4 regions of the Vreelandella sp. 162(4c) genome follow, and region 4 is predicted to be linked to each of the others. Evidence: predicted binding sites of a transcription regulator. Region 4 holds the regulator's gene; each other region holds the start of a gene.
The links. The regulator sigma-54, encoded in region 4, starts transcription at its own class of promoters, with help from an activator protein. The targets are predictions, from matches to a motif close to TGGCACNNNNNTTGCTNT.
Positions count from the first base shown of each region.

Region 1: a site for sigma-54 is predicted at 1,734-1,751, ahead of AC4EYZ_RS05865 (NarK family nitrate/nitrite MFS transporter). Genes of this name have one in related genera too.
Region 2: a site for sigma-54 is predicted at 4,069-4,086, ahead of speB (agmatinase). Genes of this name have one in related genera too.
Region 3: a site for sigma-54 is predicted at 6,182-6,199, ahead of AC4EYZ_RS19660 (circularly permuted type 2 ATP-grasp protein). Genes of this name have one in related genera too.

Region 1 covers NZ_CM176981.1:1,281,180-1,289,059, reverse strand. The annotation lists gene AC4EYZ_RS05870 (nitrate- and nitrite sensing domain-containing protein) at 1-90, opposite strand, end outside; gene AC4EYZ_RS05865 (NarK family nitrate/nitrite MFS transporter) at 216-1,568, opposite strand; gene AC4EYZ_RS05860 (patatin-like phospholipase family protein) at 1,911-2,930, opposite strand; gene AC4EYZ_RS05855 (CZB domain-containing protein) at 3,034-4,158, opposite strand; gene AC4EYZ_RS05850 (murein L,D-transpeptidase catalytic domain family protein) at 4,329-5,051, opposite strand; gene AC4EYZ_RS05845 (L,D-transpeptidase family protein) at 5,157-6,791, shown strand; gene AC4EYZ_RS05840 (peptidoglycan DD-metalloendopeptidase family protein) at 6,877-7,880, opposite strand, start outside.
Region 2 covers NZ_CM176981.1:3,518,366-3,526,245, reverse strand. The annotation lists gene AC4EYZ_RS16180 (5-guanidino-2-oxopentanoate decarboxylase) at 1-1,545, opposite strand, end outside; gene AC4EYZ_RS16175 (YjiH family protein) at 1,556-2,938, opposite strand; gene speB (agmatinase) at 3,042-3,992, opposite strand; gene AC4EYZ_RS16165 (sigma-54 interaction domain-containing protein) at 4,215-5,633, shown strand; gene AC4EYZ_RS16160 (ABC transporter ATP-binding protein) at 5,747-6,877, shown strand; gene AC4EYZ_RS16155 (ABC transporter substrate-binding protein) at 6,907-7,880, shown strand, end outside.
Region 3 covers NZ_CM176981.1:4,278,161-4,286,040, reverse strand. The annotation lists gene AC4EYZ_RS19680 (hypothetical protein) at 1-668, shown strand, start outside; gene AC4EYZ_RS19675 (CoA-acylating methylmalonate-semialdehyde dehydrogenase) at 757-2,256, opposite strand; gene AC4EYZ_RS19670 (zinc-binding metallopeptidase family protein) at 2,532-3,602, shown strand; gene AC4EYZ_RS19665 (alpha-E domain-containing protein) at 3,599-4,609, opposite strand; gene AC4EYZ_RS19660 (circularly permuted type 2 ATP-grasp protein) at 4,614-6,095, opposite strand; gene AC4EYZ_RS19655 (transglutaminase family protein) at 6,460-7,880, shown strand, end outside.
Region 4 covers NZ_CM176981.1:480,581-488,460, forward strand. The annotation lists gene lptA (lipopolysaccharide transport periplasmic protein LptA) at 1-423, shown strand, start outside; gene lptB (LPS export ABC transporter ATP-binding protein) at 435-1,184, shown strand; gene AC4EYZ_RS02215 (RNA polymerase factor sigma-54) at 1,314-2,729, shown strand; gene hpf (ribosome hibernation-promoting factor, HPF/YfiA family) at 2,827-3,135, shown strand; gene AC4EYZ_RS02225 (PTS sugar transporter subunit IIA) at 3,140-3,610, shown strand; gene rapZ (RNase adapter RapZ) at 3,698-4,630, shown strand; gene AC4EYZ_RS02235 (HPr family phosphocarrier protein) at 4,676-4,945, shown strand; gene pmbA (metalloprotease PmbA) at 4,962-6,302, opposite strand; gene yjgA (ribosome biogenesis factor YjgA) at 6,426-6,947, shown strand; gene tldD (metalloprotease TldD) at 6,985-7,880, opposite strand, start outside.

The DNA.
Region 1 (7,880 bases), 800 kb from region 4:
GCCGACAATATCGGCGGTGGTGGCAAGGTGGGTAAGGTTGTCGATATCGCAACGGATGGCGGTTAAGAGCAGTTGCTGCGCTGAAGACATAGAAATTTCCTTGGTGACTCGCCGCCTAAATGTGAACACTCCCATACCGTTATTCTCCCATACCATGCTGAAGCGTATGGGAGTGAACAGGAACGTTATGGAAGTATGAGTGTACTGGAAAGCGCTTAGCGTAACGACAGAGCGCCCGCGCCTACATCATCACCTACTGCGTCGCTATACGCTTTGGCCTCTTCTGCTTCGGTAGCATCGCTAAAGCGTACCACCAACACACATGAAGCCAGGATCAGTACAGTGAGGCCTAAATAGAACAGACCTTGCTGATAGGTCAGGCTTTCGCTGCGGAACAGAAAGGCAGCGCCTACCGCGCCCACGTTACCGCCAGCGCCGACTATGCCTGCTACGGCACCCAGTGCCTTTTTGTTGATAAACGGAACCACGCCAAAAGTAGCGCCTTCCGCCATCTGCACAAACAGGCTGAACACCAGCATGATACCTATCGCTAGGCTTAATACGTGCATCTGCGAAAACGCTACCAACGCAATACCTTCGCAAACCAAGGCAATAAACAGCCAGCGAACGCGTCCTTTCAAGCCCCCTTGCTTAGCGAAAAGATCCGAGAAGACGCCGCCTAAAGTACGCGCAAAAATATTCATTAAACCAAACAGACCGGCAATCAGACCCGCGGTGGCCAGGGTAAGCTCAAACTTATCAAAGAAGTAGATGGCGGCAATATTGTTGATCGTCAGTTCCACGCCAAAGCAGAGGCCATAGACAACGAACAGCGCCCAAACACGAATATCCTTGGCGGCGGCTAGAAAGCTTTGCGCGGCACCATTTTCGCCAGAAGCTTCAGGCAGTTCACCCCGTGCGCGCAGGTCGCTGAAGTTGCCGTTGGGGGCATCCTGGGTAAAGAACCAGTAGCCAATGCCGGTAAAGAACATCACTACACCAGGCACCATCATCGCTAAACGCCAGCCAAAGGCTTCGTTAACGCCCAGCATCAGCATACCCGAGAAGATTAGTGGCATCAGTATCTGCGTGGTGCCACCACCCAGGTTTCCCCAACCTGCGCTAGTAGCGTTGGCGGTACCGACCACATTGGGGGCGAACATCATCGAGGTGTGGTACTGGGTAATCACGAAGGAGGCGCCAATGGCCCCAATGGCTAAGCGCGCCAATAAAAAGGTTTCAAAACTATCGGCCAAGCCAATGCCCATCACCGGAATAGCGCCTAATATCAGTAGCCCGGTATAGGTTTTACGCGGGCCGATGCGGTCACACAGTACGCCAATTGCAAGGCGCACAATGACCGTGATCGCTACCGAAGCGATAATCGTATTGCCGATTTGTGTTTGAGTCAGTGAAAGGTCTTCTCGAACAATCGCCATAAGAGGGGCGATGCCGAACCAGCCGAAGAAACAGATATGAAACGCGAACCATGAAAAGTGGAAAGCGCGCATCTGAGGAGTCGAGAAGTTAAACAGCCGAATGCGGTTGGCTTTGTTGCGTATGTCCATGGGATGGCCTCACGGGGCATAAAACGAGTTGATCGCTACGCAACGCAAACAAGTTAGCGCGTTACGCAAACAATTGACGAGAACATGCCTTCACCGTTGAAGGTCAGGTTCGACGCACTCGTACCCGACTGGGCCTGGTCCACGCCTACCACCACTGGTAGGAGTTATGCAGGTAGTTTGCCAGTTGAATATTTATTGCTAAAAATCAATATCTTAATTTATTTTTGTTGTGCGTATTAGAGATGAGTGATCAAGTCTATGCTGCATGATTGGGCATGCAACGCCGATTTTGCGGCATCTTGGTGCTAGAAGGGTGCAATGGGCGGACTGAACGTGCAGCCATTATTCATGTAAATAGACGGCATCAATATCCAGTGTGGAGTGGCTACCAATCGCTTCAAAGTGTTCGCTTAACCAACGTTCAGCGGCAGCTTGTCCCTGCTCGAAAAGATGGCATAGAAAAGGCCACTCAGAATTGGATTTGCTGGAGACAGAGAGGCCCTCAAGTGCCTGCTCGCCGCTAATGCGGTGGAACAACGCCTGCTGGTAGCAGTTTTCAATGCCTTGCTCATCGAGGGTATGCTTAAGCAGCGCAATCATACGGATCTCTTTAATCAGTGCTGAGTTAAAGGTGATCTCGTTGAGGCGATTCATAATGGCCGATGCCGAGGTGGGGACTTCGTTACGGCTGATTGGGTTGATTTGTATCAGCAGAATATCCCGTGCGCTGCACTCCTCCATGAGAGGAAACAGGGCGGGGTTACCCATGTAGCCACCATCCCAATACGCTTCGCCGTCGATCTCCACTGCTTGGAATATAAAGGGCAAGCAAGCGGAGGCCATCACCGCGTCAACGCTCATCTCTTCACGGCGGAACACCCGCTGTTTACCCGTGCGTACGTTAGTGGCCGCGACAAACAGCTTAAGCTGTTGGCATTGCCTAACCCGCTCGAAATCAATATGTTCGGCCACGATATCGCGCAGCGGATTTATATTGAGTGGGTTGAGTTGATAGGGGGAGGCCACACGGCTTAATAGATCCATCGCAATAAAACCGGGCGAGTGATCCAGGCTCCAGTTGCCGGTCAATATGTCCAAGGGAGAGCGGCGGATGGGGCTGGCCATACCCGCGCGACTCACCGCTTGCCAAAAGTCGTGCAGTGCTTGCCGAGCGGTCTCTTTATCGCCTCTTGTGAGCGCATCGGCCATTACCACGCCATTCATTGCCCCGGCGCTGGTGCCGCTGATGCCCTCAATCTCAATGCGGTCATCTGCCAGTAGGCGATCAATGACACCCCAGGTATAAGCCCCGTGGGCGCCACCGCCTTGTAACGCGAGATCTAGCTTTTTGACCTGTGCCATATGCTTTTTCCCATTGCTGCTGGTGAGGAAAGTGGTTTTATTGCAACCAGCATGGCATAGGCGGCTAGATAAGACGAAAGGCTATTTAGCGTACAACGGCTATTTAAGGTGCGCCCGCAAGCGGTGAGTGATGATTGGTTGAATAGGGCGCCTCATACATGGCGTGCTCCATGAGGTTGTCCAACTGCAGGGCGAGCTGCTGGCTGGCTTCTTCCATGACTCCCAAGGCGGCCAGTTGACCATTGCGGTCGCCCAGGCGGGCAAACTTAAGTGCTTCCGCGCCACTGTCATGCATACGGCGATGGGGTGCCGCCAGCGCTCGATAGGCCTCAGTGCGGGCGTAACGTTGGTGACCTTCTCCATGTTGATGCCAGCGCCCTAAACGGCATTGGTGATGGTCTTCTAGGGGAGTGTCTGTGTTGGCAGAGAGGAGCTGCTTATAAAGCCGACACTTCCACACCGCATGATCAAGCTTCGCGGAGTGTAAAAACGCAGCGGTGGCATTGTGATGAATCACCTTGTGCATATGCTGAGCTTGGTCAGCAAGCTGATGCACTGCCTGCTTGGCTGCTTGCGCGGAATGGGTAATCTCCTCGTCGGCCAGACGTTTTTTCACTACGGCCTGCGAGTGTTCTCTTACCTGGCTATTAATTTGCTCCATCAGTAGGCTGAGCTGATGGCTCAAGCTGTGCATAGTCAACGCTAAGCGGTGGACATCGTCTGCAATGGCTGCCAATCCTGGAGATTGCTGGCTAGCGGCATCGGTGCTGCCAAGCAGACCTTGGCTATGGGCCGTTTCGAGGGCCGTACTTACCGCTAACGCCTGGGCGTGGCCTGCACTACGGGCGAGAGCGACCTGTAGCTGGCTTAAGGCGTGCAGAGTTTTAGCTAACACTAATGGGGGTAACGCTTCGGTACGTTCAGTGTCGTGGCAGCGTTGGTCAAGGCTACTGACCGCCTGTTCAGCGGTGGCAATTAAATTAACCGTTTCCGTTAGGGTGGCCCGCTCGCCGGCAAGCTGATCCGCGTACTCCTGTATGCCACTATTGAGAGAAGCCAGCATATCCGCGCCTCTTGCCTGCAGCATGCCGATGGATTGTGCCGGTTTCATCAGGCTCAATAATCGACAACTGGGGGAGGGGGTAGCAGCGTCAAGCTGAGTGCGTAACTCGGCAACTTCCTGTTCCAGGCGGCGAATTTTTTGGTACGGGTGCATAAAGGTGAACATGGCAGAGACACCTACGGCAGATAGCAATATTTTGTGTTAATTTGTCACAAAGTATTGCAGAGGGTTCCCCTGTGCGCCTGATTTAGCGGCCGAAAATGATAAAATTCAGCTACTGATTGCCTGTAAGGCTGAGGTTGTTAACGTTCCCCTCATTAAGATTCTGGGTAACATTAGCGCCGGGCTAGCTGTGCGGCGGTGGCCGTGCAGCCTAAAAACGCGGAGGTGGCCAGCCACTCGGCATCGGGATAATAAGCGAACACATACTGATCCTCTTTTAGACTGTCGATCAGCGGGTAAGTGACGTCCTCGCGTACCGCCGGGCAGCCATGGCTGCGACCGAGCCGCCCCGTTTGGGTGATAAAGGCGTCGCTTACATAGTCCGCGCCGTGGATCACAATAGCGCGCTCAAACGCCAAGTCATTGACGTTGGGTTCCAGACCCTCCAGGCGCAGTGAATAGCCGTTGCGCCCATAGTAGCTGTTCATAGTGCGAAATAGGCCAATGCTGGATTGATGGCTATCGGGGGTATTGGAAAACGTCTCTGCTTGGGCGTCGCCAGACCCCTGGCCGTGGGAGACCAGCTCTTCGAAGAGTAGCTTATGCTGGCGCAAATCAAATACCCACAAGCGCGGCTCGGTAGATGGCAGCGAGTAATCGATCACTGCCAAGCGCTCGGCATTAGGCTCGGCGCAGTTAAGCGCTTGGGCGGCTAAACGCAGCGCATCGGGCGAGGCCTGGGGGGCGAGCTGCAGCAACTGATGGTGTAAAGGCAGTATGCCGCGAGGTGGCGTTGAATCAACTTGGGCGAAGAAACTGGCAGCGTGGAGCGGTAATGTAAATAATGTAAAAGGGAGAGAAAATAATAACGTGGCAACATTTAAACGAAGAGCCATAAAAGTCGATCCTACGAGCAATATAAGTCATTATAAAGATTAGCCGACTAATATAAAAAACAGGGTCGGCGATGTGGAAGACTATAGTAACGCAAGGAGAGGGCGATGAACGAGATACAGCCACTAAGACAATGGGCGATAGGGGTCGCTCTTTGTCTCACGCTTACCCACAGCCCTTTAGGCATTAGCTATGCGAATGCGGATTCAGCGCCGTTACAACAGGCGTTAGCCCAGCAATTAAGCGCGGTTGAGGCGCAGCGGCTACCCGTTACTGAGTTTTATCAACTGCGTGATGGGCAGCCCGCCTGGCAGGCAGCCGTGGCGGTTGAGTCACTGGTGGCTGCGTTGAATAGCTTGGAAACCGATGGTCTAACACCCGAGGATTACCACGCTGATACACTGATTGATGAGTTCCAGCGCAGTCAGGCAAGCAGTCAAGCCGCTCAGGCGTCGTTTGATATTAAAGCAACTCGAGCGTTGCTGCTGGCGCTGGATCATTTAGAGCGCGGTAAGGTGAACCCGCGCGATGTCGAACCCCAGTGGGATGCGCCGCGCCCTGAACGTCGCTACTCACTGCTGCGTGTGGTGCATGCCGTCGATGACCGCTCGCTTGATAACGCGATCGCGCTGGCTCGGCCCTCGTCTGCTGAATATCAGCAACTGCGCGATGCCTTGAAGCAGCATTATCAGCTGGCTAACCTGGGCAGCGTGCCCTACTTGGCTGCGCGGGAAGAGTCGTTGCGGCCAGGCGATGAAGCCGACGATGTGAGCGTGCTGCGCCAGCGCCTGGCACTATGGGGAGAGGCTGAGTTACAGGTGGCGGATAGCAGCGCCTATCCATTAATCGGTGTACAAGCCGGGTCGAATCGGCGTGCCTTTGATGCACCGCTGGAAGCCGCGGTGAGGCGTTTCCAGCGCCGTCATTTGCTGCAGGAAGATGGTGTAGTGGGCGAACAAACTCGCTTGGCGTTGAACACCTCAGTGGCGTCGCGAATCGACCAACTGCGGGTCAATTTAGAGCGCGCGCGGTGGATCCGTCCGATGCAATCTGCTGAGCCACGAGTATGGGTTGATATTGCAGGCTACCGGATGCACTACGTGCGCCCTAACGGCCAGCACTGGGACGCCCGTGTGGTGGTAGGAACCCCGCGGCGCGAGACGCCGATTATCCACTCTACGATCAGCCATTTAACCATTAATCCTTCCTGGACAATCCCGCCGACGATCATGCGCGAGGATGTGTTGCCCCAGGTGCGTGCCGATATCGACTACTTGGCGCGTAAAAACATCCAGGTGATTAGCCCCATGGGCGAACCGCTTGCTGCGGAGGAGATCGACTGGCAGCGTCCTGGCGGCGTTATGTTGCGTCAGGTAGCGGGTACAGGTAACCCGCTAGGTCGCGTCGTGGTACGGTTTCCCAACGATGAAATGATCTATTTGCACGATACCCCCGCGCGTGGATTGTTCCGGCGTGATCAGCGTGCACTGAGTTCAGGCTGTATTCGGGTTGAAGGTGTGACTGAGCTGGCGCAAATGCTGCTGCAAGACACCGGCAGTCGTTATCAAATGAGTACGCTGTTAAAAGGAGGGAGTGATCGCAATGTGAGCTTATCTCAGCGTATTCCCATTGCGCTGCATTATTTGACCGCGTGGCCAAATGCCGAAGGCGAGGTGGAGTTTAGACCTGATATCTACCGCCGGGATGCAACGCTACTGGCCGCGCTGCAGCGGTCAGTCTAGACAGTTGAAAATACGTAAGCCAACGCAAAACACCGCCCAGTGGCGGTGTTTTGCGTTTGAGTACACGGTAGCTATATAGCGGTCGCTAGTCGTCGCTCTCCTGCCGATAATTAGCCACGCTAACCGGGCCTGTTTCGCCGCTTTCCAGCGCCGCCAATATGGGTGCTGCCTGATTCTGGAACGCAATAAGCGTATCGCCGCTCAAGCTGGTGTTTTCGGGTAGGGGAACCGTCATCGCATTGACCGGTGAGTTGTTGACGATGACTTCGTAGTGCAGGTGAGGGCCGGTGCTGCGGCCTGTATTGCCTGATAGCGCGATACGCTCGCCCATTGTTACACGTTCACCTTGCTTCACCAGCGGCCGGGAGAGGTGCAGGTAGCGCGTCCGGTAGCCATTGTCATGACGGATGACGACATAGCGTCCTGCGGCGCGATGGTTGCTCACTCGTTCCACAACACCGTTAGCGGGAGCCGTTACCGGCGTGCCAATCGGCATAGCAAAATCGGTACCGTTATGCGGGCTAGTGCGGCCGGTTACTGGATGCTTACGGCGCGGATTGAAGCTGGAGCTTAAACGGTAGTTGCCTTCAAACGGGTGGCGCGCAAAGGCAGGATCCAGGCTACCACCCTCAGGTGTATAGAAGTTATCGTCGCTGGCATTACGCACAACGGTTAAGTCCATGCGTTCGCCGTTGTAATGAACAGCCAATACACGGGAATCTAAAGTTTCACCATCGATCATGTCTGACTCGACCAGTACCTGGAAACGATCGCCGCGGCGGCTGTCACGCCGAAAATCGAGTTTCTTTTCGAGTAGTTTCGTCAGTTCTGTTACCGAGCCGCTGTTCAAACCTGTCGCCTGGGCGGAGCGCGCAAAGCTACCGCTGACGCTACCGGCATAGAGGCGCTGAACAGGTTCTCCTTGGCGTTCAATCGTGGTGATGGCGAAGTGGTCTGCGTCCTTCTCCAGCAGTATGCCGTCACGGGTGTTTTTCATCATGCGTAGCGACAATAAACGCCCATCTTCATCCAACTGATAATCAAAGCTGTGCCCGGCGCGCCAATTGGTTAGCATGCGCGGGTCAGGTA
Region 2 (7,880 bases), 2.4 Mb from region 4:
CGCGGGGCTTTCTACCAGTACGCCGGGACAACCAAAGCCCTCGGCCAGGGTGAGGAAATTGGGCGCCTGAATATCCACGCCCAGGCGCGCCACACCGTTGGCATCCATATAGCGACGAATCTCTTCGTAACCAGCGTTATGCCAGAGCACAATCACCACGGGCAGGCGCTCCTCTACGGCCGTTGCCATTTCCGAGAGTGTAAACATCACCCCGCCATCGCCCACCAGTGCCACCACCGGCAGATCCGCTCGCGCCAACTGTGCGCCCAGCGCCGCCGGTAGCCCATAGCCCAGGGTGCCGTAGCCGGTAGAGGCATTGAAGTAACGCCTGGGGGCCGGTTGGCTGACCAAGTGGTTACCGGCATACACCGGCGCGGTGGAATCGCCTACCAGAATGGCCTCGGGTAGATGCTCGGCAAGCGTTGCATACAACGGCACAAAGTCGCTAAAGGCCGGGTCGTTGTGAAGGCTCAGCGCGCTCAATACGGCCGCGGTTCGCGCCTTGCCGTGGCGGTATAGCGGCTCGGGGAAGTACCCAAGAAGAAGTTCAAGGCTACGCCCAGCATCGCCGACTAGCCCCAGCGTTACGCGCTGATTGCGCACCAACTGCTCTGGGTCGAGGTCAATACGAATCAGCGTGCCGTTGAGATGAAAGCCGCCATCAAACACCACATCGTAGTCGGTCTCGCCAAGCTCGGTGCCCACCGCCAGAATCACATCGGCATTGACGGCTAGTTCACGAACTGCGGGCAACGCGGCATTAGCGCCCAAATCCAGCGGATGGTCACGTCCTAGCAACCCTTTGGCGTTAATGGTCGTTACCGTGGGGGCATCAAGATTTTCTACTAATGCTCGCGCTGCTTCTGGGGCTGAAACGCAGCCACCGCCTAATAGCACCAGGGGCTGTTTCGCCGCATGTAACAAACGGGCGGCTTCGGCAAGCCCTTCTGGATCAGGCGCGGCCCGATAGAGCCTAGGCGCCTGCCAACTCGCCGGCGTTTTCACCGGTGCATTGAACAGATCGATGGGGATTTCGATGTGCACTGGGCCCGGTCGCGCGCCGTTGAACACGGCAAAGGCGCGGGCCAGCACTTCGGGTAGCGTATTGGCGTCCAACAGGGTGTGGCTGAACCGCGCCACGCCGCTGATCATCTGCTGCTGGCTGGGCAGCTCGTGCAGTCGCCCTTGGCCTAACCCTAAGGTGTCGCGGCGGTTAACGCTGGAGATCACCAACATAGGGATCGAGTCCGCCAGGGCCTGGCCCATGGCGGTGGCGATATTGGTCATCCCTGGCCCGGTAATAATCAGGCACACCCCCGGTTGGCCGCTGGCGCGGGCATAGCCGTCGGCCATAAACCCGGCGCCCTGCTCATGGCGTGGCGTAACGTGCCTCACATCGCTGCCTTCCAGGCCGCGGTAAAGCTCCACCGTATGCACGCCCGGGATGCCGAACAGGGCACGTACCCCGTAAGTATCGCGCAGCAGCCGGATCAGCAGTTCGGCACAGGTCATAGTCGATTGATTGCTCGTTGCATCAGCGTTCATTGCAGGCCCCTTAGAAGAAAAACGTGTGGGCCATGAAGGCAATAATCGGCAGCGTAATGGCGGTACGCAGCAGGAAGATGGCGACCAGCTCCCAGAGCTTGATGGGAATTTTCGACTTGAGCAGCAGCGCGCCGATTTCCGACATGTAGATCAACTGGGTGAGCGACAGGCATGCAATCACAAAGCGGGTGAGTTCGCTTTCGATATTGGTCGCCAACACCGCGGGCAGGAACATATCAGCAAAACCCACCAGCGTGGCAGGCGCCGCCGCTTCTGCTTCAGGAATCCGCAGCAGCTCAAGCACCGGTACCATGGGGTAGGAAAGCCAGGTAAACAGCGGGGTAAATTCCGCCAGAATCAGCGCCACCGTACCAATGGCAAACACCAGAGGAAGTAAGCCGAGGAAAATATCCATCACGTTGAGGAGCGCCAAACGTGCCAGCTCACGGGGGCCGGGAGCACCGGCGGCGCGATTGGTGGCCTGAATCAAGCTGTAACGAAACAGACCCACTTTCTCCGTCCGCTCCTCATTCAGTTGGCAGCCTACAGGCTCGTAGTAGTCATTGGATTTGCGCGACAGGGGCGGCAAGCGCGGCACAATGACCGCAGCGATTAACCCCGAAACCACCACCGTAAAGTAGAATTGCACGAACAGGTGGTTGATATCGACAAAACTGGTGACGAGCAGCGCAAACGCAATCGACACCACGGAAAAATTGGTGGCAATCACCGAGGCTTCCCGGCGGTTATAGAATCCCTGCTCGTACTGCTGCGTGGTGATCAGCACACCGACAGTGCCCGAGCCCATCCATGAAGCGGTGGCATCAATGGCGCTGCGTCCCGGCAAGTTAAAAATTATCCGAAACGGTTTACGTACCAGGCTGCCGATGAACTCCATAAAGCCAAACTCGACCAGAAACGGCAGCAGCAGCGCGGCAAAGAAAAAGAAGGTGAGCAGTACCGGCGCCAGGTCATTGAGCATCACGCCACCGGTAAAGGAAGCGGTCACGAACTCAGGCCCGAACTGAAAATAGGTCATCACAGCAAACAGCGCGCCTAAAACGCGCATCACCAACCACACTGGCCCGACATGAAACATTTCGTGCAGCATGCCCTTTTTGGCCCAGGAAGGGTTAGCTAGCTTGGCGTAAATCGTCGCTACCACCGACAGGCAGAGCACAACGACAGCAATGGCCGGCAGCGCCGAGCCCAGCAAAGCCTGCAGACTATCGGCCATGAGCCCCATGCCGATATTGATGGTATCGCCCACTTGAAAAGGGACGAGAAACAGCAGCACCCCAATTAGCGATGGAATGATAAATTTCAGTAAGTGCGCGCGGGGTATCGGTGCCGACGAGGTCGGCTGTTCCGATTTAACGTTGCTATACGACATAGGGGTCACCCATTGGAAGTGATTATTGGAGGTGGCTGGCGGCGTAGCTAGGTCAGTACTTTTTTATTTAGTCGCTATTTCTTTGTTAGCTATTTGGTCGGCGTCACTCGCTGTGTTTAACGCCCGGCAGTACGCAAAGCATTTCATACAGCAGCGTGGCGCCCATCAGCGCGGTGTTGCCGCTGGGGTCATAAGGTGGTGACACTTCCACCAGGTCGCCGCCGACAATATTCAGCCCAGCGGCACCGCGAACCAGCTCCAATCCTTGGCTAGAGGTCAGTCCACCCATCTCCACCGTGCCGGTTCCGGGGGCAACAGAAGGATCCAGGCCGTCAATGTCGAAACTGATGTAAACCGGGATATCACCCATCTGCTCACGCACCTCGGCCATCAAGGGCGCTAGCGAGCGATACCAGCACTCTTCGGCGGGAACGACTCGAAAGCCCTGGTCGCGGCACCAGTCAAAATCTTCAGCGGCATAGCCGGTACCGCGCAGGCCGATTTGCACTACCTTGCCATGGGCCAATAAGCCCTCCTCCTGGGCACGACGAAACGGCGTGCCGTGGGCAATTGGCTCACCGAACATGTGCTCGTTTACATCGGCATGAGCATCGATATGAATCAATCCCACCGGGCCGTGCTTTTTGGCCATGGCGCGAAGGATAGGCAGCGTGAGCGTATGTTCACCGCCCAGGGTCAGCGGAATGCAATCATGTTTCAGCACGTCATCGTAAAAGGCGGTGATGATGTCGACGCTTTTAGGCAGGTGGAAGGTATTGATGGGTACATCACCAATGTCCGCCACCTGCAGGCTTTCAAAGGGCGCGGCGCGGGTCGCCATATTGTAGGGGCGCAGCATGCGCGACTCATCGCGAATCTGGCGTGGCCCAAGCCGCGTCCCGGGGCGGTTTGAAGTGCCGATATCCATGGGAATGCCAATGAACGCAGCGTCTAATCCCTCGGCTGTCTCTTGAGTAGGCAAGCGCATCATGGTGGCAGGGCCTGCAAAGCGCGGCATGGTGTTTCCACCCAGGGGCTGATTAAACTCCGACATACACATCTCCTTATATTTTTGGCGGTGAGCACGGTGTAGGTATTGGCCTAGCTCTTTTTACTAACCTTCTAAAGACATTGCACAGACCATGCCAAGTCGTAGATGCCTATAAAGTGGTGGGATTAGCGACCAAACAATGCAAAAATGAATCAACCAGAGGCTTTTTTAATTCATTTATGAATTAAAGATTCATAAATGAATCACTCAGAGGAGTCGGCTGCGATGAGTGAAATAGATAAACGCGTGCTGCGAACCATTGTGGAGACCGCAAACGACCACTTCTTTATCGTCAGTGGCGATGGGCAAGTAGTTGACATTAGCCCAGGGGCCGAAGCGGTCTACGGAGTATCCCGAGAAGAGCTGCTCTCCAGTAGTGTGCAGCAACTGCAAGCGGCCGGGGTGCTCAAGCCCTCTATCACCATGGAAGTGATGCGCACCCGCCGGCCTGCGCAGCTTATGCAGGTCACCGGAACAGGTCGCCGGGTGATTGCCGAAGCCTACCCTGTATTCGTCGACGGCAAGCTGGAGCGCATTATCAGCCGCTCGCGGGACTTAACCGACTTGCAGCTATTGCAGGACGAGTATGCGCTGCTACAAAAACGCTTTAGCGAACACTTAAAGCGCAGTCAGGCAGCGCCAGACGCGGAAGAGCAGGCGTTGGATGACGCCCTGGACAATTTGCAGGTACGTAGCAGCGTGATGCGTGAAATTGCGCTACTGCTTAAGCGGGTCGCCCCTTCGGATGCCAATGTGCTGATGCTGGGTGAATCAGGTGTGGGTAAAACCGCCTTTGCCAAGCAGCTACACCGCTGGAGCCAGCGCTGTGACGGCCCCTTTATTGACGTTAACTGTGCGGCGATTCCAGAGAATCTGTTTGAATCCGAGATGTTTGGCTACCAGCCCGGCGCTTTCAGCGGTGCCGCTCGCCAGGGCAAAGCCGGGCTGTTAGAGCAGGCCGAGGGCGGTACGCTATTTTTGGATGAAATCGGCGAGCTGCCGCTGTTGATGCAAACCAAACTGCTCAAGGTGATTCAGGACGGCAGCTTGACCCGGCTGGGTGACACCCGATCACGCAAGGTCAATTTTCGCTTGGTCGTGGCGACCAACCAGGATTTGGGCAAGCAAGTAGAGGCCGGACTTTTCCGTCTGGATCTTTACTACCGCCTCAATGTGATCCCGGTCACCCTGCCGCCGCTGCGTGACCGCCGGGAGGATATCCCCGACCTGGTTGAAGCGTGTTTAAACCGGCTCAACCAGCGTTATGGGCGGCAAAAAATCCTTGATACCCGCGTTTGGTCGACGCTGATGGGTGGCGAATGGCCGGGTAACGTCCGCGAGCTGGAGAACTGGCTAGAGAGAGCCTGGCTTTCCAGCCCCACCGATCAAATCGAAGTACCTACTGCGCTTCCTCACGCCGAGCAGCACCCAGCCAGTTTGCCGAGCGCCTCGCCAGCAGCGTCGGCAGTAGCACTCGAGCCCCAGGAAACCCTCAAACAGTACCTAGCGCGGCTGGAGCGTGAAACGCTTGAAGAGCTGTGCAACACGCTCCCAAGCACCTATGCCATTGCCAAGCGGCTGGGCATTAGTCAATCCAGCGTGGTGCGTCGGCTGCAGCGCTATGGCATTAAAGTCGCCAAGTGATTTTCTGCTTGACACAGCGGCTGTCATAAACCATCCATGTAAGTGTCATGAAACGGCAACACCTTCAACACAAGCTGAACCAATAACAACCAACAGCCGGTGATGTGTGTGCTATGTCAAACCAATCGCGTATTCGCCTGGAACGCGTCACTAAACGTTGGGACGCGACCACTGCCGTCGATGCAATCTCCTTCGATGTCACGCCTGGGCAATTTGTCATTCTGCTCGGCCCTTCAGGCTGCGGTAAATCCACCACGCTACGCATGATCGCGGGCCTGGAAGAGGCCAGCAACGGGCGGATTCATATCGGCGAGCGCGACGTCACACGCCTGCCACCCGGCGACCGTGGGCTGAGCATGGTGTTTCAGTCCTACGCGCTGTTTCCGCATTTGAGTGTGGCTGACAATATCGTGTTTGGCCTGCGCAGCCGCAAGGTACCCAAAGCCGAGCAGCGCGAGCGGCTAGCCAAAGTGGCCGAACTGGTTGATTTAACCGATTATCTGAACCGCAAACCTGCCCAGCTTTCCGGCGGCCAACGCCAGCGGGTTGCTTTGGCGCGCTCGGTTATTTCCGAACACCCGATCTGCCTGATGGATGAACCGCTATCCAACCTGGACGCCCGGCTGCGCAGCGACATGCGCCGGGAAATCAAAGCATTACAGAACCGCCTGAATATGACGGTTATCTACGTTACCCACGACCAGGTGGAAGCCATGAGCATGGGCGATCGTGTGATTCTGATGCAGCACGGCAAAATCGTGCAGGACGGCACCCCGGACGAGCTTTACAACCGCCCCGCTAGCGCTTTTGCCGCTAGCTTTATTGGCAGCCCCGCCATGAACCTGCTGCCCCTAGTGGCCGGTGAGAATGGCGCCGTTATCGAAGGCGAACCAAGTACCCCCGTAGCCCCCTTGGATGCCATTGGTGGACACTTGGGCATCCGCCCGGAAGATATCGAACTACGAACCGCACCCGCTTCCGGCGTACCCGCTAACGTATTAAGTGAAGAGTATCTGGGAGCGGACACCATTGCTTATGTCGCGGTGGGATCGCACACCCTTCGCGTGCGGCTTAGCGGCAAGCAGGCACTGACAGGCCAGCCATGCAGCCTCTATTGGGCTTCAAAGAATACACACCTTTTCGATGCCGAAGGCCTGCGGCGTGATGACCTGACGCCGCCCCCCTTACCCAGCTCATCTCGAAGCGTTCCTCGTCCACCGGCGGTGGGCTCTTTCCAACACTGACAGCAGTATTGACACTTGCGGAGTCTCCTATGCGTTTGCGTACCCCTTTTACAATGACCGCCCTGGCAGCGGGCTTGTTAAGCGCCGCCCAGGTAAACGCGGATAGCGTCGATCTGACCATGTATTACCCGGTCGCGGTGGGTGGTGCACTCACCGACGTCGTTGATAATCTGGTGGAAGAGTTTGAAAGCGAATACCCCGATATCAACGTGGAAGCGATCTACGCCGGCAACTACGACGACACCCGCGTGCGCGCCATGTCGGCGATGGAAGCGGATGATACGCCCCAACTATCGGTCATGTTCTCCATCGACCTGTACGAGCTGATTGAGCAGAACGCCATCGTCGCCTTTGACGACCTGGTCGAAACCGATGAAGAGCGCGAATGGCTCGATGGCTTCTATCCAGGGCTGATGGAAAATGGCCAACTGGATGGCAAAACCTACGGCATCCCCTTCCAGCGCTCCACCATCGTACTGTTTTGGAACAAAGACGCCTTTGAAGCCGCTGGCCTAGACCCCGAAACACCCCCGGAAAACTGGGAAGAGATGGCCGAGATGGCCGCGACCGTTCGCGAAGCCTCCAACGGCGAGCAGTGGGGCGTGATGGTGCCGTCGACTGGCTACCCCTACTGGATGTTCCAAGCCTTTGCCTTTCAGAACGGCCACCGGCTAATGAGCGAAGATGGCACCGAGGTCTACTTCGACGACCCCGCAGCGGTTGAAGCGCTGGAGTACTGGGTATCACTGGCCAGCGAGCACAATGCCATGCCCGACGGCACCATCGAGTGGGGCACCCTGCGCCAGAACTTCCTTGAAGAGTCCACGGCAATGATGTGGCACACCACGGGCAACCTGACCGCCGTACGCAGCGAAGCCAATTTCGATTTTGGCGTCGCCATGCTGCCGATGAAAACCCAGCGCGGCAGCCCCACCGGCGGCGGCAATTTCTACATTTTTGAAGACGCCACTGAAGAAGAACAGCGCGCGGCGATGACCTTCAT
Region 3 (7,880 bases), 1.7 Mb from region 4:
ATACCCCCGGTCGTCTAAACGAGCTGTTTACTGACCCTTACCGAGCATTTGAAAATGATACCGATGAGCGTCAGCTGCACATTCGTATAATGCTGCATATGCTGCTTGCCCGCCCAATGACACGGGGTCAAATGACACTTCGCGTCATTCATGGCTGGGAAAATGGCGGCTGTGAGCCCGAAGACCTCCAGCATGTCGACTATACTCTTGATGGCGTTCCTGACTTTAAGCGCGCTGTACAAGATTTTGAACACGCTTCTAAGCACAACACGCCGTTACCTGCCGACAACAGCGCCATTCTTGCCGCCCCGCTTGCCAATGCAATTGCAGACGCCGAAGCCGAAGGGCAAGACCTTACCAACGATATTCGCGAGACCCCTGCGCGCTGGCCAGCCTTTGAGGGTGGTTTGGCACTATATACGCTGTTTAAAATGTACCATCGGCTGATTTATGGCGAAGATGACACCTACCGCTGCACGCAGTGTGTAACTCCGCTGGGAATGCGCGAAATACATGAGTTTCACCTTGAAGAGGGTGAGTTTGCTCTGCTCGTCCCCCCCGCTGAACACTTTATGGGTAAGGAGTCGCTGTTAGTATTGCATGAAAGCCAGCTCGGCCCCATTGAACAGCTGCTTGAAGAGAGCCTTCCGCTGTTTGACAACTTTTAAGCCAGCCACCTGGCTTGATCTGCCAAGCGGTTAACCGACCTCGTTAGCAACTGGCCCCGCTTAAGCGGAGCCAGTTAGCGCCACTTTTTTAACCCAGCGAAATCGTGCTATTAATACCGCTGGAAACATTCTCGGGTTCAAACCAACGTGCCGTTACGGTTTTTGTTTGTGTCCAGAATGCAATCGCCTGCTTACCATTGGGCCCTAAATCGCCCAGCTTTGAAGCCCTTGACCCGGTGAAACTAAAGTAAGCGACCGGTACGGGGATTGGCACGTTAATACCAATTTGTCCAACATCGATATCGGTTTCAAACCGGCGCGCTACCCAGCCTGAGTTAGTAAAGATGGAGGTACCGTTGCCGTTGGGATTGGCATTGATAAAGGCAATCGCCTCATCCAGGGTTTCAACACTGACCACACACAGCACGGGGCCAAAAATCTCTTCGCGATAAATGGTCATATCGGCGGTTACATCGGCAAACAAGGTCGGCCCCACGAAGTTACCGTTGGGGTAACCCTCTACCTGAACCTTGCGACCATCAACCATCAGTTTGGCGCCCTCTTTCTCCCCTGCATCGATTAAACGTAGTACACGATCACGGGCAGCAGGTGACACCAGCGGGCCCAAGTCCGCATCAAGCTGAGTGCCTGGGCCTACTTTCATTGCTCGCGCCGCATCTACTATATCGCTTAGCCACTCGCGTGCCTCGCCGACAAGCACCACTACCGAGTTCGCCATGCAGCGTTGGCCCGCAGCGCCAAAAGCTGAGCCCAGCAGGTTGTTGATCGCTTGACTACGGTTAGCATCAGGCATAACCACACAGTGATTCTTGGCGCCCATCATCGCCTGCATGCGCTTGCCCGCCGCTGCTGCACGGTTATACAGCAGCGACCCCACATGGGTAGAGCCGATGAACGAGAGCGCTTTGATATCCTGATGATCGGCAATTTGATTGGCCACGTCCGGGCCACCGTGCACTACGTTGAGCACGCCCGCTGGGATACCCGCTTCATGGGCTAGCTCCACTAAGCGCATGGTGGAGCTGGGATCCTGTTCGGAGGGCTTAAGCACAAAGGTATTTCCGGTGGCAATCGCCAGCGGGAACATAAAGCAGGGCAACATAATCGGGAAGTTAAAGGCGGTAATCCCAGCCCCCACCCCCAGCGGTTGGTGCATGGTGTAAACGTCTACCTCGTTGGCAGCGTTTTCAGCTAATTCACCCAACTGCAACGAAGTAATCGAACAAGCGTGCTCTACCACTTCCAGACCACGACCCACTTCGCCTTCCGCATCGGGCAGGGTTTTACCGTGCTCTTCAGTAATCAGTGCCGCGAGTTCAGCGGTATTGTCGCGAATCAGCGCTTGCAGCTTGAGCATAATGCGCATGCGCTTCCCCAGCGGCACTTTACGCCACTCCTTGAACGCTTCTTTGGCACTACTGATAGCGCGTTCTACTTCGTCAGCGGTACAGAACGGCACTCGAGCCACTACTTCTTGCGTCGCAGGGTTGACCACGTCGCGCCACTCCTGGCTCTGTGACTGGACGGGCTGGCCATCGATATACATGGGAATTTCGCGAACGGACATAGCGTTGCTCCTATTTATGGTTGTGGTTGTTATGGTTGCGAGTATTAAAAAAAGCTGTTTTTAAAACGCATCGCGGTAAGACAAGTACACAGGGTATAGCAGCAAGTTGACGTTAACGTCAACCAAGTATCTCATGAGTAAACAAAATCTACGCCAGAACGTCAATTAGCCTTTTCATTGTGGCACCGCGCTGGCTATGCTTCGGCTAATCAGTGTGCCGCAGGCTTGCGGATCGCCCACGGCGAAAGCTCGTGTTTAAACACAGGGAATTATCTATGCAGACCTTTCACTGCCGCTGTGGCAATCCGCTGTTCTACGAAAACACCCACTGCCTTGCCTGTCAGTCAGAAGTAGGCTGGTGCCCTGCTTGTAGCAATATCGTGGCCATTGAGCCCTTGGATAACGGCGGCTATCGCTGTACCCACCCGGGTTGCGATACAGCGCTAATGAAGTGCCACAACTACGCTGTTGAAAACGTATGTAATCGGCTGGTGGTGATGGAACACGGCCAAGCGGACACGCTCTGCGACTGCTGTCGTTACAACGAAGTAATACCCGACCTCAATATTGCAGGCCACCGTGAGCGTTGGGCGGCACTAGAGGCTGCTAAACGGCGCCTTTTTCATACTCTGGATCTACTTAAACTTCCCCACGGTACCAAAGACGACGACATTGCTGTGCCGTTAAGCTTCTCATTTATGGCTGATGCCCTCCCCGACCAGGGCTTATGGCGTTCCACCGCCAAGCCAGAGAAGGTGTATACCGGCCATGCAGCAGGGCATATCACCATCAACATCAAAGAAGCCGACGACGTTGAACGCGAGCGCTTGCGGGTCGACATGAACGAATCCCATCGCACATTAATTGGTCATTTCCGCCATGAAATCGGCCACTACTATTGGGATGTATTGGTTAAGGATCGCGATGAAGAGAATTGCCGTGCGGTATTTGGCAATCACCACCGGCCAACCTATGCCGAAGCGTTAGAGCGCTACTACCAGCAGGGGGCGCCCAGCGACTGGCCTAATCGCTTCATCTCTGCTTACGCCACCATGCACCCCTGGGAAGATTTTGCTGAAACATTTGCCTACTACTTGGATATGGTCGCCGTGCTGGATACCGCACTGCACATGGGCATTACCCCCGTTGAGTACGACGGCAGTCTGGAGAGCATGCTGATTGCCTTTCATCAGGTAGGGATGGCAGTGAATGAGCTCAACCGGGATATGGGCCTGCTCGATTTGGCCCCAGGAGTGCTTGCCCCAGCGGTGCGCGAGAAGCTGACGTACCTGCATCGAATCGTGCAGGCCGCCAGCCCGCTAGAGCGCGACTCCCCCACTGGTTAGTCGTTATCGTTATCCCCTGCGTGGCTTTGACTCTGGCTCTGACTCTGGTTTTGGGTAACGCGGGGCACGCTGTCGTCATTCACAAAGTAGGTTGCGCTAAGCGTATCGTGGATAGCGGCAAAGCCGATCTGAAGTTCGTCGATAAACAGGTGCAGCTTGCTGGGTGAGTGGGCCAGCGCTTGAATATCGGCATCCACCACATCGGCGCGCACCAGTGAAACGGTCGCTGCCGGTCGATCCTGTCTTGGCAGTAGCGTCAGCTCATGGCCCAGCGTCTCCAAGCTGCAGGCAATGGAGCGTGGCAGATTAGGATCTTGCAGCAAAAAGCGCAGCACATCCGGGCCCCGAACGCGTAAGCGTACCTGCTGACGGTACATTTGGTAGGCGGTGAGCGATTTGAGTACGCTCATCCACTGCAGGTTTTCAAACGGCAGCAGCTCTTCAGGGTTTTGCGGCAGCAGGCTGGCAGAGCGCACATCCACAATACGGGTAGTCATATCGGCCCGCTCTAACTGACGCCCCAGCTCAATAAAGGTACGCGCAGGGCCATGGCTTAACGTGCCTTCAATCAGGCCTGTCAACGCCTGGCAGCTACGGATGACGCTTTTGAGAAAGCTATCGCGACGGCGTGGACTAACGCCGTTTTCGGCATGATCGGCCACGCTCAGATAGAGCTGGTTAACCTCTTCCCAAATCTCCCGAGGCACCACATCCCGAGTGGTTCTGAGGTTCTCACGGGCACTGGCAAGCGCAGAGATAATCGAAATATCATTGTCAGTATCAGCGCATAAAAAGTGCACCACATTGCGTTCATCAAAGTCTTTATGGCGTGCGGTAAAGGCTTCCAGACTGCCGGTCATTTCGATAAGCGGTGCCCAACCTAACGGCAGGCGCCCCGGCAAATCGAGCATAAGGTGGCTATTGACACTCAGCAAACGGGCAGTGTCTTCCGCACGTTCAATATAGCGCGCCATCCAGTAGAGGTTCTCTGCAACGCGTGACAGCATGGCGTTAGGCTCCTTTCACCGCGGCCGCTGCCGCCTTGTCGTCGGTTTCTACAATCCAGGTGTCTTTACTGCCACCACCTTGAGAGGAGTTCACCACCAGCGACCCCTCTATCAATGCCACGCGGGTGAGGCCACCGGTGGTAACGTGGATTTCAGGTCCAGAGAGTATGAAAGGGCGTAAATCCACATGGCGCGGCTGCGGTAATCCATTCGCTAGCGTAGGCGTGGTCGACAGTGCCAGGGTAGGCTGAGCCATATAGTTGCGCGGGTTCGCCTTAATCAAACGGGCAAACTCTTCGCGGGTCTCTTTGGTTGAGCGTGGGCCAATGAGCATACCGTAGCCCCCCGACTCATTGGCCGGTTTCACTACCAATTCATCCAGGTGGTCGAGTACATAGCGGCGATCGTCCTCGAACATACACAGGTAGCTGGGCACGTTGGGGATCAGCGGCTCTTGATCGAGGTAGTAGCGAATCAACGCGGGAACAAAGGCGTAAACGACCTTATCGTCCGCCACGCCAGCCCCCGGCGCATTGGCAAGTGCTACTTTCCCCGCCCGCCAGGCGCGCATTAGGCCCGCCACCCCCAGCATGGATTCCGGGTTAAATGCTTCCGGGTCGAGAAACTCATCGTCTACACGGCGGTAAATAACATCGACCCGGCGTAGCCCTTCCACGGTGCGCATGTACACCACATCATCGTCATCAACGAGTAGATCACTTCCCTGCACCAGCTCGACGCCCATTTGCTGGGCAAGATAGGCGTGCTCAAAATAGGCAGAGTTGTAGATCCCGGGGGTCAGTACCACTACCTGGGGGTCATCACCTGGCCTTGGCGACATCGCCGCCAGCATGTCGTAAAGCTGAGCCACATAGTCATCAACGGGCAAAATCTTGCCTGAGGCGAACAGCTCCGGCAGTACCCGCTTGGTGACATTGCGGTTTTCCAGCATGTAGGAGACACCGGAAGGAATGCGTAAGTTATCCTCCAGCACGTAGAGCGTCCCGTCGCCATCGCGCACCAGGTCAGAGCCACATACATGAGCCCATACGCCGTGAGGGGGGTTAATGCCAACACACTGGGGGCGGAAATTAACCGATTGTGCCAGCACCTCGGCGGGCAATACTTTGTCCTTAATGACTTTTTGATCATGGTAAAGGTCATCGATAAATAGATTCAGCGCCTGCACGCGCTGCTTAAGGCCTGCCTCGGTTTTACGCCACTCACTGGCGGGAATGATTCGCGGCACAATATCAAAGGGCCAGGCACGGTCAATCATCGCGCCTTCAGAGTAGACGGTGAAGGTAATCCCCATGGTACGAATAGCGATCTCCGCCGCGGTTTTTCGCTCCGCTAACTCCTCGGCGCTAAACCTTGCCAACATGTTGCACAATTCACCCGCTGACTCGCGTGGCTGACCGGGAGCGGCCATCAGCTCATCGTAGTAATCACGACACGCATAGTTATTCCAATTCACTTGGCTCATGGGCGCTCTCCTGGCGCGGGGGTGGAAGCGGCAACTTCCTCAATGCTCAGTGTAGGCCTGCCGCGTGCAAAACAATCAAACAAATGAGAGCAAAATGCGTACCATCTTTTGCGATATTTCAACGTTCACTTACTTAAACGCCGCTTGACAGAGAGCACGAGAAAATTAAAGCGCTTTTATGCGCCGCATTGGTGCATAAAAGTGGCGTCAAATTGGTGCACAAAGCGCTTTCCACTTTAGTTAAACGTCTTAGTTAAGATAGCGGCTGCAAAAAAGTAAAAGTGGAACGATACTTGCGAAACGTTCGGTTATTCCTTAACCCAACCGACCAGCCGGTTAATAACGGTTCTTTTGAGGGTGGCTCATGACCATTCGCGTTGCCTTGTATCATCGTACGACTTACCACTTTGACCGCCCGGTGCGTCTTTCGCCCCATGTTATTCGACTGCGCCCAGCGCCCCACTGCCGTACTCATATCGAAGCGTACTCGCTCAAACTCTCCGGCGATGACCACTTTTTAAACTGGCAACAGGATCCGTTCGGCAACTTCAATGCTCGCGTGGTGTTCCCTGAACCGCGCCAAGAGTTAACCATTGTCGTCGAGCTAATCGTCCCGATGACGGTGATTAACCCGTTCGATTTCTTCTTGGACGACATTGCGCAAACGATTCCCTTTGCTTACCCAGAAGCGCTGCGCCAAGAACTAAGCCCCTATCTTGAAATAACCGAATCAGGGCCACGGCTGATGGAGTGGCTCAAAGCCGTTCCCCGTGAACCGACTACCACCGTCGATTTTCTGGTCGCGCTTAATCAACGCCTGCAGAATGACATCGGTTACCTAGTGCGCCTGGAGCCCGGTGTCCAGAGCTGCGAAGAGACGCTGACACTCGCCAGCGGCTCCTGCCGCGACAGTGCCTGGCTGCTGGTGCAAATTTTCCGCCATCTGGGCCTCGCCGCTCGTTTTGTGTCCGGCTATCTCATTCAGCTCAAGTCAGATGTTAAAGCGCTGGACGGCCCTAGCGGCAGCGAGGTGGACTTCACCGACCTGCACGCCTGGACCGAAGTCTTCCTGCCAGGCGCTGGCTGGGTAGGCCTTGACCCCACCTCAGGCCTGTTCGCTGGCGAAGGACACATTCCGCTCGCCGCCACTCCGACGACGGGTAGCGCTGCGGCCATCACCGGGTTCTCGGATAAGTGCGAAGTCACCTTTGATGTGACCATGGAGGTCGAGCGCATCCATGAAGACCCAAGGGTCACCAAGCCCTATAGCGATGAACAGTGGCGGCGTATCTGCGCGTTGGGCGACCAAGTGGACGCTGAACTCTTGCAGCAGGACGTACGCCTTACTATGGGGGGCGAACCAACGTTTGTATCCGTCGATGATATGGAGAGCCCTCAGTGGAATACCGAAGCGTTAGGTGAGCATAAGCGCGAACGCGCCGAGGCACTGCTAACCCGGCTGCAAGCCGCCTATGCGCCCGGCAGCGCTATTCAGCAACAGCAGGGCAAATGGTACCCCGGTGAACCGTTACCGCGCTGGGCGCTGGCCTGCTATTGGCGGAAAGATGGCGTGCCGCTATGGCGAGATCCAAAATGGCTAGCTTGTATGGAAGGCGCCCCCAAGGTAGCCGTGGATGACACCACTGCCCAACGCTTTACCAAAGCACTTAGCGAACGCCTGGGCGTGGCTGAGCGCTACTGGATTCCGGCGTATGAAGATGCCTACTACTACCTCTGGAAAGAGCAATCGCTGCCGGTCAATGTCGACCCACGCGAAGCCAATCT
Region 4 (7,880 bases):
CAGGCCCCAGTGGAAGTGGAAGCCGACCGTTTAGATCTTGATCAGCGGGCAGGCACAGCTGTTTATACTGGGGATGTGGACATTCGCCAAGGCGAAATGCAGCTGCGCGGCGAGCGGGTAGAGATCGAACGCAACGACGCGGGCGAACTCTCGACAGCCACCGCTACCGGTGAGCGCGCCTACTTGCGCCATCAAGGCGAAGGGCAAGAAGGCCCCACGGAAGGCTGGGCGCGGCGGATTATTTATCACGTCGCCGAGCGTCGCGTAGAGCTGATCGACCAAGCCGAACTGACCCAGCAAGAGGACACCTTTAGTGGCGGTCGCCTTGAGTATTTTATTGACCGAGAAGTGATTCAAGCGCGCTCTGACGTTGATGGCAGCGAGCCCCAGCGCATACGCATGACCCTTCAGCCTGAACAATAGGGAGCCTAGCTGTGGCCACTGCAGACACTGCGCCGATCAAAACCCTTTATGCCCACCACCTGGCTAAAAGCTACAAACGCCGCCGAGTGGTCAAAGACATCAATCTGGAGATATCCCAAGGCAGTGTCGTTGGCCTTTTGGGCCCCAACGGCGCGGGCAAAACCACCTCATTTTATATGATTGTTGGGCTGGTCAAATCCGACGCTGGCAAGGTGGGTATCGACGATGTGGATTTAACGCGCGCCCCCATGCACGAGCGCGCAGCCGCGGGGATTGGCTATCTACCTCAAGAGGCGTCTATTTTCCGCAAACTCTCGGTTGCCGAGAATATTATGGCGATACTCGAGACCCGCAAAGAGCTTAACCGCAGCGACCGCGAACAGCGCCTGGAAGCGCTACTCGAAGACTTCCATATCACCCATATTCGCGACAACCTGGGCATGAGCCTTTCGGGCGGCGAGCGCAGGCGTGTAGAAATAGCCCGCTCGCTAGCCACAGAGCCCGCTTTTATTCTGCTCGATGAGCCTTTTGCGGGCGTTGACCCCATCTCGGTAGGTGAGATTAAAACCATCATTCGTGCACTGAAACAGCGCCATATCGGCGTGCTGATCACCGATCACAACGTGCGTGAAACACTAGACATTTGCGATACCGCCTATATCGTCGGCGATGGGCAAATCATCGCCAGTGGCTCGCCCGCCTCGATTCTCACCAACCAAAAAGTAAGGGATGTGTATTTGGGCGCCGATTTTCGCCTGTAATGTTTTTGCCTTAATTGCCCCTAAATAGCGCTTTAAAACAACTTTACGACCAATGGCATGCTTATTGCACTTGCGCCAAGCACTCACTCGCACTAGGGTGGAGCATTCTGATTAACGAGTGGTTCTCAGATGGTCATGAAAGCTTCTCTCCAACTGCGTATCGGCACACAGCTGACCATGACGCCCCAGTTGCAGCAGGCCATTGCGCTGCTGCAACTCTCTACGCTGGATCTTCGTCAAGAAATTCAGCAGGCCCTCGATGCCAATCCCATGCTGGAGCAGGAAGATGAATTTAGTGAACAGGCTGTCAGCGAGCCTAAGGAAGAAGAGTGGTCAGAGAGCATCCCTACTGAGCTCTCGGTAGATAGCGACTGGTCAGATACCTATCAAGATATGGGAAGCCAGGGGGGCAGCAGCAGCGAAGGCCCCGACTTTGAGCGCCAGGCAGCCGGGCAGAGCCTTCATGGCCACCTGCTGTGGCAACTCGCCATGACCGATTTTAGCGCTCGCGAGCAGCTTGTCGCGGAAAGTTTAATCGACGCGCTAGACGCCAACGGCTACCTGACCCAGCCGCTCAACGACATCCGTGAAGGGCTTCGTGCCCAGGGCATTGACGGGCTAAGCCAGCGCGAAGTGGAAACCATTCTACTCAAGCTCCAGCAGTTTGAGCCGACCGGCATATTTGCCCGTGACTTGCGTGAATGCTTGATGCTGCAGCTCGCCGCTCTCCCCGATGATACGCCACTGCTGGTTCCCGCCCGCCGCTTGGTGCGGCAGTTTCTCGAAGCGCTTGGCAAAGACGATATGCGTCTGCTGAAACGCCGTCTAGGGCTCGACGACGAACAGCTGGCCGATGTCATCCTGCTTATTCGCAGCCTAGACCCACGCCCAGGCAGCGCCTACGGCGACACCGATGACAGCTATGTCACCCCCGATCTAGTCGTCCGCCACGATAATGAAGGCTGGCATTTAGAGCTCAACCCCGAGGCCCTGCCACGGCTGCGCATTCAGCCCGACTACGCCAGCTTGATTAAGCGTGCGGATAAAAGCGATGACAACCAGTTTCTCAAAGAGCACTTGCAGGAAGCGCGCTGGTTGATCAAGAGCCTCTCTAGCCGAAACGATACGCTGCTGCGTGTTGGTCGCGAAATCATTACCCGCCAGATTGGCTTTTTAGAGCACGGCGAAGAAGCCATGAAACCACTGATACTGGCCGACATTGCCGAAGCCGTGGAGATGCACGAGTCGACTATTTCACGGGTAACGACGCAAAAATATATCCATACACCCCGTGGTGTGTTTGAACTCAAATACTTTTTCTCAAGCCAGGTGAGCGGTCAAGATGGCGACAGCCACTCCAGCACCGCCATCCGTGCACGACTCAAGAAACTGATTCAAGAGGAGCCGCCCGGCAAGCCGCTTTCAGACAGCCGCTTAGTGACGCTATTAGGCGAAGGAGGGATTCAAGTGGCGCGTCGTACGGTGGCGAAATACCGTGAAGCCATGGGCATTCCCTCTTCCAGTGAACGGCGTCGTTTGCGCTAACTTCGTTAACGTTTCAGGGAAACTCTCGACAAGGGCTTTGCAACGCGGCAAAAAGGGTTACAATCGAAGTACAGTCCGATGGATAAGGAGCACGTCAATGCAAGTAAATATCACTGGTCATCACGTAGAACTGACTGACGCCTTGCGTGACTATGTCAACGAAAAGCTTGAGCGTGTAGAGCGCCATTACGACAATATAACTACGGTGCAAGTCACCTTATCAGTGGAGAAAGAGCGCCAGCAGGCCGCCTGTACGCTGCACGCCGCAGGTGCTGACTTACATGCGGAAGCCCTAGACAGTGATATGTACGCCGCTATCGACGCACTAGCGGACAAAATCGACCGTCAACTCGTTAAACACAAGGAAAAAGCACAAGCTCGCGCCCAAGGCGCCGGTGTGCGTTAATTCAATGACGTTGGAAACCATACTCCCCCCGGAACGCGTTCTGTTCGACGTCCCCGGGGGCAGCAAAAAAAGGGTGCTGGAGTTTTACAGCACCTTTATCGCCCAAAATATCCCCAGCCTGGACAGCCAAGAAGTGTTTAGCCGTTTAATCGGCCGCGAGCGCTTAGGTAGTACGGGTATTGGTAACGGCGTGGCTATTCCTCATGCGCGTAGCCCCCACTGCAACGCCCCTATCGCTGGATTTTTGAAACTGGCTGAAGCGATCGATTTTGACGCTATCGACGGCGACCCGGTAGATCTGGTGTTTGTCCTGTTGGTACCCGAAGAGGCAGATGACACGCATCTCTCACTACTGGGTCAGGTAGCGACCATCATGAATGATGCGGACACGCGCCAGCAACTGCGTAAAGCAGCCAGCCAGCGCGAACTGCTTGAGCTGATTACCGCCAAAATTCGCGAGCAATCAGCGGCCTAAGGGTCTGAAACCCTGTTCAGGGCAGATCACAGCAGGTTATCCGCTCACCACCCTCAACGCAGCTTGATCAAAGCAAAGAGAGACTCTATGCAACTGGTGATCATTAGCGGCCGCTCCGGGTCAGGTAAATCTATCGCCTTGCAAGCGCTGGAAGATCTTGGCTACTACGCGATTGATAACCTCCCAGCTATGTTGCTGGGGTCGTTGGTGGATGAACTGCGTGACCAGGGCGACCGAGCACATTTAGCGGTGAGTATTGATGCCCGCAATTTGCCGGGAGCTCTGGAGCGCCTGCCCTCTTTATTAGACGAGTTGCGCCAGCGTAAAATCGACTTCCAAGTTATTTACCTGACCACCGATGCTCGCATACTGCTTGAGCGTTACTCAGCAACGCGTCGCCGTCATCCGCTGACCCGCGATAGCGAAATGACGCTGGAAGAGGCGATCAATAAAGAAGAGACGACGCTAGAGGATATTCGCGATCTGGCCGATCTATTGATCGATACATCACGATTATCGGTGCACGATTTACGCCGTCGCATTACCGACCAAGTAGCCCATCAGCGGCGCGACAAGCTGACGCTAACGCTGGAATCGTTTGGGTATAAACGCGGCGTACCGTTAGACGCCGACCTGGTCTTCGATGTGCGCTGCCTGCCAAATCCGTACTGGGATCCAACGCTGCGCCAGTTCACTGGCCGCGACGCGGAAATCGTGGCTTTTTTGAACAGCTATCCGATTGTTGATGCCATGAGCGACGACATCTTGGCCTGGCTAGAGCGTTGGCTACCCGCTTACCAGAATAGCCAACGTAGCTACATGACTATCGCGATTGGCTGTACTGGTGGCCAGCACCGCTCGGTCTATATGGCCGAGAAGTTAGCGGAAAAATTGACTCCTAGCATGGGCGAAGTTCAACTTCGCCACCGCGAACTGGGTCTGCACTACACCATAAGCGAACAGTTGGCCGCTCCCCTCGTCAGCGCTTCCACACCTAACGAGCGGCCAGAGACCTCTTAAGCGCGTCTATCCATTAATGACACCACTCGGCGAAAAGGAACCAGGGTGCCAGAACGCATACTTACACTTACCAATCAACGCGGGCTACACGCTCGCGCGGCGACAAAACTGGTCAAATGCGGCCAACAGTTCACGGCAAAAATACGCGTTTACAAACAGCAACAGGCCGCCGACGCCGCCAATATCATGTCACTGCTGATGCTTGCCGCACCTTGTGGCACCGAGCTTAGAATCACCGCCGAAGGCGATGACGCCGAACAGGCGCTTGAAGCGATTCAAGCGCTGTTCGACGCCCGCTTTGAGGAGGATCAGTAAGCCGCCGCTTGGCTTGTTAGTCCCCCGCCACGGTCATGGCATCAATCAACCAGCTACCCGTGTGAACACTGCCACGGGTATCAGTGTCATCGCCAATACCTACTAAGCCAGCAAACATCCGCTCCAGGTTTCCGGCAATGGTGAACTCTTCGACCGGGTACTGCACCTTTCCATTTTCGACCCAAAAACCTGCTGCACCGCGGGAATAGTCACCGGTCACACCGTTGACACCTTGGCCCATCAACTCAGTCACCCAAATACCCCGCCCCATCTCTTGCAACAAGCTTTCGCGTGATTGCAGCGGCGCCGCTAAACGCACGTTACGTGCCCCACCGGCATTGCCCGTGGTTTGCATATCGAGACGACGAGCGCTGTAAGAAGAGAGCATATAGCTGGCAATGCGTCCCTGATCGATAAAGCGATTATTGCGCGTTTGCACGCCCTCGCCATCAAACGGTGAGCTTGCCGTGGCGCCAATCTCCATTGGCCGCTCTTCGAGACTAAACCAGTCGGGAAACAATGGTGTACCGAGCCGGTCGCACAAAAACGAGGCCTGCCGGTAAAGCGCACCACCGGCTAACCCACCGAGCAGGTGGCCAATCAAGCCACTGGCCAACGATGGGTCAAACAGCACCGGAAAGGTGCCCGTTGGCGGCCGTTTAGCACCTAGCCTGCGCAGCGTACGCATCGCGGCTTCGCGCCCCACCTCAGCGGGGTCACGTAGCGCCTTGGGGTCACGGGCAGAGGTGTAGTCATAATCACGCTGCATACCGCTCGCGTCTTGGGCAATCAGCATGCAAGAAAGAGAGTGACTACTGCCCTTTTGGGTACCTAAAAAGCCGTGGCTATTGGCGTAAACGCGCACCCCTTCGCCACTGGAGAGAGACGCGCCATCTGACTGTGAGATGCCGTCAACGTCTCGCCCCGCCTGCTCGCAGGCAAGCGCTAACTCAATCGCCTCATCCGTTGTGAGCGCCCAGGGGTAGTGCACTTTTAGATCGGGTAACTCAGTAGCCATAAGGGAGGCATCGGCCAGCCCTGCGGCCGGGTCTTCGCCGGTATAGCGGGCAATCGCCAGCGCTTTCTCTACGGCTGCCTGGATCGAGGCACTGCTGGCATCAGTGGATGAAGCGCTGCCTTTACGTTGACCCACGTATAGCGTGACGGCAATGCCTTGGTCACGGGATAACTCAACCGTTTCAACTTCGCCCAGGCGTACGCTAACGCCTATACCCTGATCGACGCTTGCGCCTACTTCGGCAGCATCCGCGCCCAAGCGCTTCGCCAGCGCTAACGCCTCTTCGGCGCGCGCGGTCAATAGCGACTGCTGCGCGGATGCATCAAATGCCTGTGCCATATGGCCTCCTATTTCAACCGAATGCCTCTCAACCAAAGTCTTGCAAGAGAGTGTCATCGGCGAATCAATGTTGTACTCGCAGCTGGTATAATGCCGCCACGAATCTTGTCTGTGAGTCACACTATGCGTAAGCAACGTCCCGATCCCGTTGAAGTAGAAGAACAGGAAGAACGCCCTAGCAAGTCGCAACTCAAACGCGAAATGCATGCCTTACAGGCACTTGGGGAAACCTTAATCGCCATGCGACCGGCGGAACGCGCCCGTTTCCCCCTCTCTGACGATATGCTACGCGCTATCGAGGAAACCTCGCGTATTCGCTCCCATGAAGGTCGCCGCCGCCATATGCAGTATGTCGGTAAGCTGATCCGTAAAGAGGATCTTACCGCCATTCAAGCCGTGTTCGACTCCATCGACCAGGAGCAAGAGCAGCGCGACCACGCGTTCCACCGACTGGAAAAATGGCGGGAACGCTTAATTGACGAGGGAGATGCGGCAGTTGACCTGTTTATGGCGGAGCACCCCGACGCCGATCGCCAGACACTGCGTCAATTGATTCGCAACGCCCAGCGGGAACGCGAACAGGGCAAACCGCCGACCAGCTCGCGCAAGCTCTTCAAACACCTGCGCGAAACCCTCGCACTTTAAAAACAGCCTCTTTAAGACGGTTTTTCAAGACCGCCTATCAAGACTGCGTGCCGCCGACGGTCAGCTCATCCAATTTCAGGGTGGGCTGGCCCACACCCACCGGCACGCCCTGCCCTTCTTTACCACACACGCCAATGCCGGTATCCAGCGCCATATCATGGCCAATCATGGAAACACGCTGCATCGCTTCCGGCCCGTTACCAATCAAGGTGGCGCCTTTCACCGGCACCGTCACCTTACCGTCTTCAATCAAGTAGGCTTCGCTGGCAGAGAACACAAATTTGCCAGAGGTGATATCCACCTGCCCGCCCCCAAAGCTCACCGCGTAAATACCGCGCTTAACGCTTTTGATAATATCGCTGGGCTCATCTTGGCCCGCAAGCATGACCGTATTCGTCATGCGCGGCATCGGCAGGTGGGCAAAGGATTCGCGTCGCGCATTGCCTGTGGGAGCCATGCCCATTAAGCGGGCATTGAGTTTGTCCTGCATATAGCCAGTCAAAATGCCGTCTTCGATAAGCGGCGTGTATTGGCCCGGCGTGCCCTCGTCATCCACGCTCATCGAGCCACGGCAATCCGATAGTGTCGCATCATCGACAATCGTCACACCTTTTGCGGCCACGCGCTCGCCCATTTTGCCAGCAAAAGCGGAACTGCCCTTACGGTTGAAATCCCCTTCCAAACCATGGCCGACGGCTTCATGAAGCAAAATTCCCGGCCACCCCGACGCCAGCACCACAGGCATTTGCCCCGCGGGCGCATCGACGGCTTCCAGGTTGACCAGTGCCTGACGCACCGCCTCTTTGGCGTACTGCTCGGCAACTTGGTCATCGCGCAGCTTGGCCATGGAGTAACGGCCACCGCCGCCCGCACTGCCGCGTTCACGACGACCATTTTTAACCGCGATAACGCTGACATTAAAGCGCACCAGCG